DNA from 2 places in the Agrobacterium sp. SORGH_AS 787 genome. Region 1 is predicted to be linked to the other one. Evidence: predicted binding sites of a transcription regulator. Region 1 holds the regulator's gene; the other holds the start of a gene.
The links. Region 1 encodes LexA, which represses DNA repair genes until DNA is damaged. Its sites were predicted from a motif close to TGTTCNNNNTGTGTTCNG; they were not measured.
Positions count from the first base shown of each region.

Region 2: a site for LexA is predicted at 3,219-3,236, ahead of QE435_RS23290 (putative DNA modification/repair radical SAM protein). Genes of this name have one in related genera too.

Region 1 covers NZ_JAUTBG010000002.1:2,565,819-2,573,126, reverse strand. The annotation lists gene QE435_RS21715 (ComEC/Rec2 family competence protein) at 1-1,318, shown strand, start outside; gene QE435_RS21710 (glutathione S-transferase family protein) at 1,329-2,018, opposite strand; gene QE435_RS21705 (GFA family protein) at 2,253-2,651, shown strand; gene lexA (transcriptional repressor LexA) at 2,970-3,695, opposite strand; gene QE435_RS21695 (hypothetical protein) at 4,054-4,617, shown strand; gene kdsA (3-deoxy-8-phosphooctulonate synthase) at 4,752-5,600, shown strand; gene eno (phosphopyruvate hydratase) at 5,818-7,092, shown strand; gene QE435_RS21680 (HIT family protein) at 7,227-7,308, opposite strand, start outside.
Region 2 covers NZ_JAUTBG010000002.1:2,917,366-2,924,673, forward strand. The annotation lists gene QE435_RS23280 (YfdX family protein) at 1-330, opposite strand, end outside; partial or broken gene QE435_RS23285 (UdgX family uracil-DNA binding protein) at 530-1,982, opposite strand; gene QE435_RS23290 (putative DNA modification/repair radical SAM protein) at 1,982-3,214, opposite strand; gene greA (transcription elongation factor GreA) at 3,436-3,912, shown strand; gene QE435_RS23300 (glycosyltransferase family 4 protein) at 4,022-5,071, shown strand; gene QE435_RS23305 (glycosyltransferase) at 5,146-6,189, opposite strand; gene QE435_RS23310 (glycosyltransferase family 25 protein) at 6,242-7,021, opposite strand; gene QE435_RS23315 (glycosyltransferase) at 7,044-7,308, opposite strand, start outside.

The DNA of each region.
Region 1 (7,308 bases):
GTCGATCATGCTAGCCGCGGTTCTCGTGAACCGGCCGTCGATCAGCCTTCGCAATGTCGCGCTTGCCGCAATCGTCATCATTGCGATTTCGCCGCACGAGATCATGGGTCCGAGTTTCCAGATGTCCTTTGCCGCAACGCTGGCACTGGTTGCGGCGTATTCGTTCTGGAGCAGATGGCGGGGCAATCGAGAGCGTCTCATTGTTGCGCGACCACCCTTGTGGCTGGTGGCATCCTCCAAAGCGGGTACCATTGTTGGGGGGGTGGTCATCACCTCGCTGATCGGAGGCGTCTCGACCGCGATTTACTCCATCGAGCATTTCCACCGGATCACCACCTATGGCCTGGCCGCCAATCTCGCGGCTATGCCGGTCATGTCCATCATCGTCATGCCATCTGCGCTGATTGCCATGCTGCTAATGCCCTTCGGTCTCGACGCACCGTTCCTGAAGCTGATGGGTTACGGCATGGCGATGGTGATCGACATTGCCAAAACCGTATCCAGCTGGGGCGGAGACGCCACAATCGGGCGGCAGCACCCCTGGTTTCTCATCGTCTCTACGGTCGGTTTTCTTCTGCTGACTTTGCTGCGGACACGGCTCGCTCTCGTGGGGCTTCCTTTTCTCCTTGCCGGTCTCGTGTTGGTGCCGGTTGAGCTGAATAAGGCGAAGCCCGACCTCTTGATCTACGAGGATGGCCTTCTTGTCGCATTTCGCACGGATCAGGCCGTCGCCACAACGAAGCGTCAGGCGAAGGGATTTGTCTATGAACAGTGGGCGAGGGCGGTGCCGCTGCCAGACAAGCATGTGGCGCCTGTCATCTTTGATGACAACGCAGCGAGCGATGAAGAGACCACGGTACAGGCATCGACGCGCCGCCAACCTGTTCTGACCGATCAGCAGAAGCAACAGGCCCGCGAAAAGATGCTACTGGCTCTCGAGCGGACAAATGTTTTCTCGTGCCAGAGAAATGCGTGGTGCGTGGGACAGCATGAGACTGGCGTCAGGGTCGCTGCCATTTCGAACACCGCCTTCACCGGAACCGCCTGTGATGTGGCGGATATCGTCGTCACCTCGCGCTTCGTGCCCTTCACGACTTGTCGCTCAGGCGCGATATTGATCAGCGCCACCACATTACGCAAGACAGGTTCGCTGGAGCTTTGGCTGAATGAAAGTGGAGCGCCCGTCGCGGCTGCACGCGCGGCGATGCAAGGCGTCGCCAGACCCTGGTCCGTCCACCGCGCTTACGACTGGCGCAGCAAGACGTTTGACGGAGAGGTGCCGCCGCATATTGAAACGATGCTGGCGGCCGAGCCGTAACTCGTTGCCTCTAAACGGCGTTTGAACGCCGATCCTCAATGATCTCGCCCGACGCCCGCGCTTCCTCCTCATGCTCCGGATCACGCCACGGTTCAGAGACCGCTGCCTGCTCCCATTCCCTCATCGCTGGCAAACCAAGGAGGCGCGTCTTGTAAGCCTCCGCTGCTGGCGACAGTGCGGTGCCGTAAGTCTGGAAGCGAAAGGCAACGGGGCAGAAGAAGGCGTCAAAGGCGGTGAAATTGACACCGGTCAGAAACGGTCCGCCAAAAGTGTCCAGCACCTGCTGCCAGAGCGTGTCGATGCGCGCTATATCCTTGCGGAGCGCGTCGCTTGCGGGGACTGGCCGGATGCGCAAGCCTACGCTCATCGGGTGCAGATTGCGCAGGGATTGGAAGCCGGAATGCATCTCGGCGGCGGCAGAGCGCGACCAGGCCCGCGCCTTGGCATCCTCAGCCCAAACACCATCATGCCGTTCGGCGAGATATTCCACGATTGCAAGCGAGTCCCAGACGGTGACATCGCCATCCACCAGGCAGGGCACCTTGCCGGAGGGGGTGAAGTGCATGAAGCTGTTCTTTGGATCGGGATCGTTGAAGGGGACGAGGCGCTCATTGAAAGGGATGCTCAATGTCCGCATTAGAACCCAAGGCCGGAGCGACCAGGAGGAGTAGTTCTTATTGGCGATGTAGAGATCGTACATGTTGTCTCCTCTTGGTGATAAGGCGGCTCGTATCGCAGGCAATTGGCCAAAGCGTAAGTGCTTGCAAAGGTCGTAACGCATGAGCGGGAGGACATACAGGCCTAGTCTGTCATGTCAGATATCATATGATTTGATGTGTTCGCCGCTCTCACGCGTCTGGAGACAGAAGCAGAATGAACTTCATTCGCTCGTCATGGTTTGATGAGCAGACATGAAGTGAATGGAGTGTTCGAGATGGACGTCAAATCTGGCGGTTGTGCCTGTGGTAAGGTGAGGCTTTCGATGGTGGGTAAGCCCTACCGTGTCGGCCTTTGTCACTGTATGGATTGCCGCAAACATCACGGCGCGCTCTTCCACGCATCAGCGATCTTTCCTGAGGATGCCGTGACAATCGAAGGGGAAACGCACAGCTATAATGGCCGCTTCTTCTGCCCCAATTGCGGCTCGCCCGTCTTTGGGAAAAGCGACGACGAAATCGAGGTGAATATCGGTTCTCTGGATTCACCAGATCAGTTCGAGCCGACCTACGAGCTTTGGACGATCCGCCGTGAAGCCTGGTTGCCGGATTTCCCGACGCTGCGACAGTATGATCAGGATCGAGAATCGACCGGCAGGACTGAGGAGGGGCGATGATGTCACGCGTCACATGCTGCGGCGTCCTTAGGCTGAAACCATAGATGTGGGCGCCTCTATAAACAGGCAGTCCAATTCCGCCTTCCGACTGCTGACAAAGGCCCGAAAACCTTTCCGGGTCATGGTCGGGACTGAACCGGCCACCCATAAGACCTTGACACAGGAATCCTCTGGCCGAGCCCGCGAATGACCCAAAGTAAACGTTAAAGGCCTATCATCACCCTAAAGGCAGGCCAATCGCCTGCCTCTAACGTTCAACTCGGGATGTTCTTGCCCCTCGAAAGCGATGGGAGCAACGCCAACGCCGCTCGCTATCGCTCAATGATAGCGACGAATGAGACCGACCAGCTTGCCCTGAATCTTGACCCGATCAGGTCCAAAGATGCGGGTTTCATAAGCGGGGTTTGCAGCCTCCAAAGCGATGGAAGCGCCCTTGCGACGGAAGCGCTTCAAGGTGGCTTCCTCGTCGTCTACGAGTGCAACGATGATATCGCCGGGGTTGGCGGTGCTGCCGTTGCGGATGATGACGGTATCGCCATCGAAAATGCCAGCCTCGATCATCGAGTCGCCCTTGACCTCGAGCGCGTAGTGCTCCCCCGTACCGAGCATATCGACGGGTACGGCGACATCGTGGGTGTTGTTCTGGATGGCGGAGATCGGCACACCGGCGGCGATGCGTCCCATCACAGGGACGGTGACAGCGGACGAGCTCTGATCGTTTGCGGGCTTCTGGGCCGGGGCAGGCTCCTGCGGTTTGGCTTTCCCGAGGCTACCCTCTATCACGCTTGGCGAGAAACCGCGCGGCGGCTTCTGTGAGGGTGCGGAATAGGCTTCGGGAAGCTTGATGACCTCCAGCGCTCTTGCCCGGTTCGGCAGGCGGCGGATGAAGCCACGCTCCTCCAACGCAGTGATCAGGCGGTGAATACCAGACTTCGAGGCGAGATCGAGGGCATCTTTCATCTCATCGAAAGATGGGGGCACGCCGGACTCTTTCATTCGCTCATGAATGAAAAGAAGCAGTTCCTGCTGTTTGCGCGTGAGCATGAAGAAAACCCTTGGAATGCGTGGCGAAGATTCGTGAAACAAATACAGAACGAACACTATATGTTCCATATGTGTTCTGCAATCCCTTAAAATTCCGCAAACGTTTCCGTCTGATCAATTCGCGGTCCTGTCATCCGCGCAATGGTAGAAGTTTATAGCTTCTTTACGGTGTCGCGTATCTTTTTCGTCTCCAGGTTGATGATCTCATTTTTACGGGTATCTACGAGCTGCTTCGAGGATCATCCGATCCGGTCATCCTGTGGGATGAAGGCCAAGCCATTCGAAGCATTATCAACAAAATCATCAGGGCTCCACGGCGCTGCTTCGTAGCGTCTTTTCTTGGGGCAAGGACATTTTTATGAAGCTCATTAGGTTCACCCTTATCGGAATGCTGATTGCGCTGGCCGGTTGCCAGACACTCGACCCCAATTCACCGGAAGCCTTGAAGCGGAAGGAGTATGACCGGCTGCTCCTGAACACGACGATGGCCAACTGCAAGCTCATCGTTCAGCTCAATCAGAAGCGTGTTTCGCAAAACAAGGAGCCGACGCGCGACAACAACTGTGCAAGGATTCTGAAGAACCACGCGCTTGGTGGCGTTCATCCGGCGAGCTTCGTCCCCGATATAGCTGTGAACGGTATTCCCATTCCGATCGGCGGACTGATCAAGCTCGCCATCGTTGCCGACCGAAACCAGCGTGAGAAGAAGGCCTGGGAGGCATCGCTACCGGCTTGGGTTTCCTCCGGTGGTGAGAACAGCGAGAACGTCTATCGCATGTTGCTGGCGCAAGGTTTCAAGCCTGAAGAATTGGAAGGGCTGAAGGGAAGTGCTGGATTTTCCGACGCCGTGCGCGCGGTCGGGCCGTTCGTGCAATTTTCAGAGGCCAATCCCGATGTCGTCCGGAGGGCGAATGCCGGCTAAAAGGCAGCGGTCGGTGCTCCGGCCGCAGCTTCCCTCATCCCGTGACACGTGGCGCACTTGCTGATAATGCCTGTGCAACATCGCAAGTTAAGCGGTTGCCGGCGATGTCCGGCGCATGTGTCGTGAGGAATGAGATGACTGTGAAGAACAATTTGAAAGTGGTCGCCGGCGAGGGCAAAGGTGCTGTCGCCTTTTCCAACACGGAACGGTTTTCGCTGATTGCCGGCCCGTGCCAGATGGAGAGCCGCGACCACGCCTTCATGATTGCCGGCACGCTCCATGAGCTTTGTGGCAAGCTCGGCATCGGGCTTGTCTATAAGTCATCCTTCGACAAGGCCAATCGCACATCGCTCTCCGGCAAGCGCGGCATCGGTCTCGGCAAGGCCATGGAGATCTTTGCCGATCTCAAGAAGGAATTCGGGTTTCCGGTACTGACGGATATCCATACCGAAGAGCAATGCACCATTGTCGCCGAAACCGTCGATGTTCTGCAAATCCCGGCCTTCCTTAGCCGCCAGACCGATCTTCTCATCGCAGCCGCGAAGACCGGTCGCGTGATCAATGTGAAGAAGGGGCAGTTCCTGGCGCCCTGGGATATGAAGAATGTGCTGGCGAAGTTGAATGAGAGCGGCAATCCGAACGTTCTTCTCTGCGAACGCGGTGCGTCTTTCGGCTACAACACGCTTGTCTCCGATATGCGCTCGCTGCCGATCATGGCCTCGCTCGGCGCGCCGGTGGTTTTCGATGCGACGCATTCCGTGCAGCAGCCAGGCGGGCAGGGCGGGTCGACCGGTGGTCAGCGCGAATTCGTTGAGACATTGTCGCGTGCGGCGGTTGCCGTTGGCATTGCAGGTCTGTTTGTCGAGACCCATGAAGACCCTGACAATGCGCCGTCCGATGGTCCGAATATGGTCCATCTGAAGGACATGCCGAAGCTTCTGGAGAAGCTTCTGGCGTTTGATGCTATCGCCAAGGCCGCCTGATTTTGGCCTAACCAATTTTTATCTATGGTGCGACGCCTGATGTGGGGCGTCGTCATTGTAAATTCTTCCGCTTCGTCTACAGCGAAGCGGCAATGACATCCGACTCGTTTCAGTCACCTTTATCCGCGATCCGGCCTGAAAACGGCTTCACAGTTTTGCCGATGCGCTCTAAGACAAGCGACTGAAATTCATCTGTTCCAGTCCCAAGGGAGAGACCATGACAGCCATTACCGACATCATCGCACGCGAAATCCTCGATAGCCGTGGCAATCCCACGGTCGAGGTCGATGTGTACCTCGAAGACGGCTCCTTCGGTCGCGCCGCCGTTCCATCTGGCGCATCCACCGGCGCTCACGAGGCAGTCGAGCTGCGCGATGGCGGACAACGCTATGGCGGCAAGGGCGTTGAAAAGGCCGTCGAGGCCGTCAACACCGAAATCTTCGATGCGCTTGGTGGCTTCGATGCCGAAAGCCAGATCCACATCGACCAGACGCTGATCGCGCTCGATGGTACGCCGAACAAGTCTCGCCTCGGCGCAAACGCCATCCTCGGCGTATCGCTGGCTGTTGCCAAGGCTGCCGCCGAAACGACCGGCCTGCCGCTTTATCGCTACGTCGGCGGCCCGAACGCCCACCTGCTGCCCGTTCCGATGATGAACATCATCAATGGCGGCGCGCATGCCGACAACCCGATCGACTTCCAGGAATTCATGATCATGCCGGTCGGCGCGGAAAGCATCCGTGACGCGGTGCGCATCGGTGCGGAAATCTTCCATGTTCTGAAAAAGGAACTGGCAGCCCAGGGCCACAACACCAATGTGGGTGATGAAGGCGGTTTCGCGCCAGGCCTGAAGAGCGCGCCGGAAGCGCTGGACTTCATCATGAAGTCGGTTGAAAAGGCTGGCTACAAGCCGGGCGACGACGTTGGCCTTGCTCTCGACTGCGCGTCGACCGAGTTCTTCAAGAACGGCAAATACGAGATGGAAGGCGAGGGCCGTACGCTCGAGCCGGAAGCCATGGCTGATTACCTTGCAGAACTCGCTGGCAAATACCCGATCATCTCCATTGAAGACGGCATGGCCGAAGACGATTGGGAAGGCTGGAAGTACCTGACCGACAAGATCGGCTCCAAGGTACAGCTCGTCGGCGACGACCTCTTCGTCACCAACTCCGCGCGCCTGCGCGACGGCATCAAGATGGGCGTTGCCAACTCCATCCTCGTCAAGGTCAACCAGATCGGTTCTCTGACCGAGACGCTCGACGCTGTCGAGACAGCGCACAAGGCCCGCTACACGGCGGTCATGTCTCACCGTTCGGGTGAAACGGAAGACTCCACGATTGCCGATCTCGCGGTCGCCACCAACTGCGGTCAGATCAAGACCGGCTCGCTGTCGCGCTCCGACCGTCTGGCAAAGTATAATCAGCTGATCCGCATCGAAGAGATGCTGGGTCCGCAGGCTGCTTACGCTGGCCGTTCCATTCTTCGCGGCTGATTTGGCTACGAGATGACAGGAGGGTTCTTTCGGAGAACCCATTAATAGAAAACCCGCCGATGGCCTCGGCGGGTTTTTCTTTTGGGGTGTTGCTTTACTTTGCTCTCCACCCACCGGTGGAGGGTAGCGGCGCGTTAAAGTGCCTTCTTGATCTTTTCGGCGTGAGCCTTGAGTACCTCTATATCGGCCATCGCGCCGCTGTGAGGCTTCAGAGGT
Region 2 (7,308 bases), 350 kb from region 1:
TGGTTTCGTCAGATCCGCCTCCGCCTTCATGAAGACGGCTTCATCCTTGGAGGCCTTCTGCAACTCGTCCTTGGCCTTATTGATGAAGGTCTTCGCCTCATCCGGCTTGGCATTGAAGATTGCTAGGCGTGTTGCCTGAATGTCGGCCAAAGCCTGTGCGCCATCCTGAGAGAGACGTCCAACATCCTTATCGATGGCCTTATTCGGAACAACGGCACCCTTGGTTTCCGTCTGCGCTGCAGTTGTCGATGCAGCTTCGGCAGTGTAAGCAATTCCGCCGAGCATAGTACCGGCAACAAGAATAACAGCAAGATTACGACGAATAAACATGATACAAATCCTTTTTTTACTTCCACATACAACATCCCAACCACCGTTGGATGTTGATGCTTATTAAACGCGCCATTCTGCAAATAGTCTCATTACAAATACTTCATGAACGGCTTTTAATGTTTAGAGGCAGCGAATTTTCGAAGACGGCAAGCTGCTGTACTGCCAAGGAGAAGACCGCACGCAGCTGAGCCTCACGTCACACTTCGGACAGCCGCCGGATGGCACGCAAATCTTCGACGAAAAGCGCCCGCTCCTGCGCCTGTCGTGCGACGTCGGGGATTCTAAGCAGATAGGAGGGGTGAACCGTAGCAAACAAGATGCGCGAATTGTCCATTGCGATAGGGCGGCTGCGAAGGCTGGAAAGCGTCTGTTTCATCCCTGTCAAAGCGTAAACCGCTGTCGCACCCATGGCGACGATGAGCTTGGGTTGAACGAGATCGATCTCCCGTGTCAGCCACCAGCGGCAGCGCTCGACCTCGCCTGCGTTCGGCCTTTGATGGATGCGCTTCTTGCCCCGCGCCTCATATTTGAAATGCTTGACCGCATTCGTCACATAGAGCGATTTCCGCTCGATTCCCGTTTCCGCCAGAGCCTGATCGAATACCCGCCCTGCTGGGCCGATGAAGGGTCGCCCTGCCAGATCTTCATGATCGCCCGGCTGCTCGCCGACGACCATCACCTTGGCCCTCTCCGGCCCGTCGCCGAACACCGTCTGCGTCGCGGCGCAATGCAGCGGGCACATCTGGCACGCTTGCGCTTCCGCGCTTCACACCGGCAAGCGTATTCGCATCCGGCAGGATTTCCTGTGGCCTAGCCGCAGCCGCCGCCTGGATACGATGGTGGAACATCTGCGGTTCGGTCGCGGCCTTCGCCGCCATGCCAAGCACGCGCGCTTCCGCACCAATGACGAGCTCCGGAATGAGGTCGGCCTCGGGCAGGTTCTTCCAATATTTCTTCGGCATTTCCGCCGTCATGGCTTTTATCTTAAGCCGCGCCGGATTGAAAATATTGGCATAATAGGTGCGCCACAACTCATCCGTCTCGTCGGAAATATCCGGCCGCTCCGCCGCTTCGCGTGATGTCTGAAGCATCTGACCATTCCACCGCGCAGAGCCCTTCGGTGTTGCAATCAACCAGTCCATGTCATTGAAGCGTCGCTGGAAGAACGGCGCCTTGCGCTCGACGATGAAATGATCGGGCTCGAACCAGGCAATAAAACAGCGCCGCGCCTGCGGGCCGTCGCCCGGCACCTCCTTGAAGCGAACGAAGGCGGTCATCTTGTGACTGTCGCGACGGACGGACTTTTCCATCTGCCGGGCCGCTTGAACATCCGGATCGGCCTTGATCTGCAACAGCGCGCGATCATGCTGCAGACGCCACAAAAGCCGGTACAGTAACGAGAAACGCGCGGGATCGCTGTGACAGATGATGGCTTCCGCCAATGGCAGGAAAGCAGACGGAACGGTGACCTGCGCGGGGGACGTCGCCACTGGTAAAGACGCCTGATGCTCGAAATCGAGAAGCGAGCCGCGATCGCTTTTCAGCCGCCAATCCACATTGCTCGGCGCCACGCCCGCTCCAAGAAGCGAGCGGGCAGCATCGCGCCACTCACCAAAATCACCCCTGCCCTCCAGTTCCACCGCATACATCACAGCAACGACAGCTGTTCCGGCGGCGGCGTGAACATAGCACGAAGGTCGGGCCGCTCGGTCAACTTACCCGGCGTCCAGCCATCCGCCACGACGAACGCCTTCACCTTCTTGAGCGACACACCGAAGCGGGCGAGATCTTCCAAACGCAGCCGCCGGAAGCGGCGCGAGGACAGGATGGCGTTCACCGTCTTCACACCAAAGCCCGGCACGCGCAGCAGCATCTCCTTGTCGCCCGTATTCACATCAACGGGAAACTTCTGGCGGTTACCAAGCGCCCAGGCGAGCTTGGGATCGATATCGAGATCAAGCATTCCATTCTGCTGTGTCGACGTGATCTCGCCGATGTCGAAGCCGTAAAAGCGATAGAGCCAGTCGGCCTGATAGAGCCTATGCTCCCGCATCAAGGGCGGTTTGATCAGCGGCAGATTTTTGGAGGAATCTGGAATAGGGCTGAAGGCGGAGTAATAGACGCGCCGCAACCCATAACTGCCGTAGAGCCGCGCGCTGGTCGAGAGAATGGTGCCGTCATCCGCGCCATCGGCACCGACAATCATCTGCGTGCTCTGCCCCGCCGGCGCAAAGGTCTTGACCCGCTTCGTCTTCAGCGTTGGCTCACCCGCCTCTTCGATCTTCAACCGGATATCGGCCATGGAACGGCGAATATTGCCGGGCTGCTTTTCAGGTGCGAATTTGCCAATCCCGCTATCGGTGGGCAGCTCGATATTGATCGAAAGACGATCGGCATAAAGTCCCGCCTCTTCAATCAGATGCGGCGATGCTTCAGGGATGGATTTCAGATGAATGTAGCCTCTGAAACCATGGGTGACCCGCAACTCCTTCGCCACCCGTACCAGCTCTTCCATCGTATGATCCGAGGAGCGGATGATGCCGGAAGAGAGGAACAGACCCTCGATGTAGTTCCGCCGGTAAAATTCCAGCGTCAGCCACACCACCTCTTCCACAGTGAAACGCGCGCGCTCGACATTACTGGAAGACCGATTGATGCAATAGGCACAATCATAGATGCAGAAATTGGTGAGAAGGATTTTCAACAGCGAGATACAGCGACCGTCCGGCGCGTAAGCATGGCAAATGCCGGAACCCTCAGTCGAACCCAGCCCGCCGCTTTGCGCCGAGTTGCGTTTCGACGTCCCGCTAGAGGCACAGGAGGCATCATACTTCGCTGCGTCGGAGAGAACCGCAAGCCGCTCTTTGATTGACTTCTTCATAAAACGTTCTCTATATGTTCCGTTAACAAAAGTCAAATCACGAGGACAGAGCGTTGAAAATACTCGTTTTTAACGGGCTTTTTAATTTGCTGGCATTTCACGACGGTCTTCTGATATAGTCGGGGAAATTGTGATTTTGACATGGTTCCGAAGTTTTGCTCCGGAACCTGTTTCTTTTTGTGTCTGCGACTACCGCGGTGCGAATGTGAAGGAATAAAAAGATGGTAGAAAAAGTACCGATGACTCAGGGCGGTTACGTCAAGTTGCAGGAAGAACTTCGCTGGCGTCAGCAGGAAGAGCGCCCGCGTATCATCGAGGCGATCGCCGAAGCGCGCGCCCATGGCGACCTGTCGGAAAATGCCGAGTATCACGCCGCCAAGGAAGCGCAGAGCCACAATGAAGGTCGCATCTCCGAGCTCGAAGATTTGACCGCCCGCGCCGAGATCATCGATCTCTCCAAGATGTCCGGTTCCAAGATCAAGTTTGGTGCCACCGTCAAGCTCATCGATGAAGACACCGATGAAGAAAAGACCTACCAGATCGTTGGCGACCAGGAAGCCGATGTGAAGGAAGGCCGCATTTCGATTTCCTCCCCTATTGCCCGCGCCTTGATCGGCAAGGAAGTGGGTGACAGCATTGAAGTCAATGCACCTGGCGGCTCGCGCGGCTATGAGATCCTGTCCGTCAACTGGAACTGACAGCCTATCCAAGAACCGTCGTTGGTCGCGTGCAAATTGCAATCGCCAGACCACCGGCAATCCTTGAACAGACTGTAATCTCTTTCTCCATAGACCGAGACGTCAAGACTTGCCCCATGTCGATCTGAGAGATGTCCGCGTCCTTGCGCCAAACTTCAAGCGCAGGCTCTCGGGCGTGACATCGACGATCATTCAGCTCGTGCCGGTGCAGAACCGGCTAGGGCAGAAGATCGCCGTGATCGGGCCCGGCCTGCCGGACAGCCTGCCCTATGTTCGCTTTCGCGATCTCTGGCGGCTGTGGCAGAACGGCCCGGGTGACAGACCGCGCGTCTGGCATGCGAGACGAAATATAGAAATGCTACCGGCCATCATCATGCGCGACATCCTGCGCATGAAGCTGAAGATCGTCTTCACCTCCGCTTCGCAACGCAAGCACACCGGCTGGACCAAATTTCTGATTTCCAAAATGGATGGCGTGATCGCCACCAATAGCCAGACGGCAACCTATCTAGAGGTGACGAGTACCGTGATCATGCACGGGATCGACACCGATCGCTTCTCCCCGCCCGCTGACAAGGCAGAGGCCAAGGTCGCGCGCGGCCTCGATCCTCAGCGAAAATATGCCGGTTGCTTCGGCCGGATACGGCACCAGAAGGGCACCGATCTCTTCATCGACACGATGATCCGCGTTCTGCCTGACCACCCGGAGTGGTCGGCGATTGTCGCGGGACGCGCGACAGGTCCGCATGTAGACTTCGAGACCGGTCTGAAGGACAAGGTGCGCGCCGCAGGTCTTGCCGACCGAATCCTCTTTGTCGGAGAGCATACCAATATCAACGAATGGTATCGCGCGCTTGACCTCTTCATCGCTCCGCAACGCTGGGAAGGGTTTGGCCTCACGCCTCTGGAAGCCATGTCGACGGGCGTACCTGTCATCGCAACAGATGTCGGCGCCTTTCCCGAACTGGTGCGCGAAGGCGAAACCGGCACGATCATCGGCCGTGACAATCTCGATGCCATGGTCGAAGCGACCAACGGTTTCTTAAGCGATCCAGAGATCATCCAGCACAGAAGTGCGGCTGCACGCCTGACGACGGTGGAGAATTTTGCTCTCGAAGGTGAAGCTCGGTCTTTGGGCGAGATCTACGCTCGCGTTTAGACTTTTAAGTATAGCTTCCCGACCACAGTACTTGGCCGTAGTTTTGTGGCATAGGCAAAACTCCACGAAGGCGTTCACCGTCGGCTGTTGCGCAATTCCTCGAAAAATTCCAGATACTGATCGACAATCCGCTCCGCGGAAAAGCGCGCCGCCAACTGTTCTCGCCCACCCTGAACCAGCTTCGCCCGAAGCTCAGGCAACTCTTGCAGACGCAAGAGCGCCTGCGCCATACCCTCAACATCGTCGATCTCGGTGAAGAGAGCGCTTTCATTATGCGCCGCCGCCCAGGACGGTCCCTCTGTCTTGGTAGAGACCACCGCAACTTCGGCCTTCCAGCCTTCAAGCAGCACGTTGCCAAGCGGCTCCTGCCGGCTTGGCACGCAAAACATATCCGCCGCCTTGATGTAGGCCGCCGGATCGGAAACCCAGCCGGTGAAGCGGACACGATCGGTTATCCCAAGTTCCTGTGCCAGACGCTCCAGATCGGCTCTGTCGGGACCATCCCCCACCAGCCACAGCCACAGGTGAGGCGTCGTCGCAATCGCGCGCAGCAAGGTATCGAACCCCTTGGTTGGCACGAAGCGGCCAAGCCCGCAGACCAGAGGAACATCGTCCGGTGTCGAGAAATCAGACCGCTTGACGATGGAGGTGCCGACCTCGCCCGGAAAGTTGGAGATGATGGTCGTCTTGCCCTGCCAGCCAAGTGTGCGGCAGTGTTCGATGACATTCGGCGCATTGCCGACAATGGCGTCGGTATTGCCGAAATAGCGGACGTGGTGCGGATAGTCACCCAGACGTACCACGCGCACCGCATTGCCTGTGTCCGGCATCAGCCGCGACGTCGGCGCGCGCCACCCCATCACCACATCGGCGGGCCATTGCTTCATGGAGCGTTTCAGCAATTGGGTGCGCAGCCACCAGTTGGGCCAGCGGCGAAGATAATAGCCTTCATGCACTTGCCCCCGGCCCTCAAGTTCATAACGCCATGTCACGCCCGGCCGGATCGCGAACTGCTGCTCAATGCCACGCTCATGAAAAGCGCGCGTAAGACGCAGGAAGAACTGCTCAGTGCCGCCATCCGTGCCGAATTGCAGGTGAAAGATCCGCCTCACACTCATCGGGGCATATGTTCCTTAGCTTGGACCTCAAAGTCGATGTAATGGCGCGAGATCACGAAAAATACTTTCGCTTGGTTGCAATCAGCTTATCCACCATAAGCCGCCGCTGTTTGCGCAGGCCATAGAGGAAGCTGCGTGCATTACGGCTTCTCGATAGGTTTCCAGGATGGGCAATATCGCTGACCGCATCCGTGGTGGAGACCGGCCTTGGAAAGAAGGAATAGCCGCCACCAACGCGGGTGATCCAGTAACGAAAGAAGTTATCGACCGGCGCGAAGATCACGCGGTGTCCATCGACGAACTCCTGTGCGCCTTTTCTCGACCAGAGAATGGCGCCTGTCGTCATCGGAAAATAGTGAGCGGTGCAAAGAGTAAATATATTTTTTCCGAAGCGCATCGTCTTCAGTGGACGGAAGATTTTCAGCTTTTCATTACCCATATTCACGATCCGCCAATCGGGATCATGCGCATTAAGACAAGCGATCGTTTCCGTAACGATCGCCTGCAGGGCTTCATGCGGTGCGGCGTCATCTTCGATGACCAGACAAAAACGTTTATCCGTTTGAAGAAATGCCTTCGCCGCATTCAAGTGGCTGTAATAGCAACCGATTTCTCCACCGACAAGCTCACGCCCCATATAGCGTCTGGCAGCGGCGGCATCGTAATCCGCAACCGTATCGAGGGCGAGCTTGCGCCCGTCAAAGGCGGATAGCCGCTCGAATGTGACACCCGCCTTCTCAAGGGAGGCCGACACCTGGGAGAAGCGCTGCGTGCTGCCATCCAGATTGATGACGTAGCAGCAGAAATCAGCGTTCGGAGAGATGTTATTCAAATTAGAGACCATCAAGAATGACTTACCGTTTCATCTGCTTGAACAGATCGAGATAGGCATCCACCACCGCGTCCTTGCGGAAATCGGCGTCCAGCCTCGCCCTGCCCTGCTGGCGCAGCTTTGCGGCGAGCTTCTCATCCGTCCGGATACGATTGATCGCCGCAAGTGTGCCATCCACATCGTCGATATCACACATCAGCGCATCTTCGCCATCGCGGATAAACCAGGATGGCCCTTCGGAGCGGGTGGAAACCACAGGCACATCCGCCTGCCAGGCTTCCAGTATC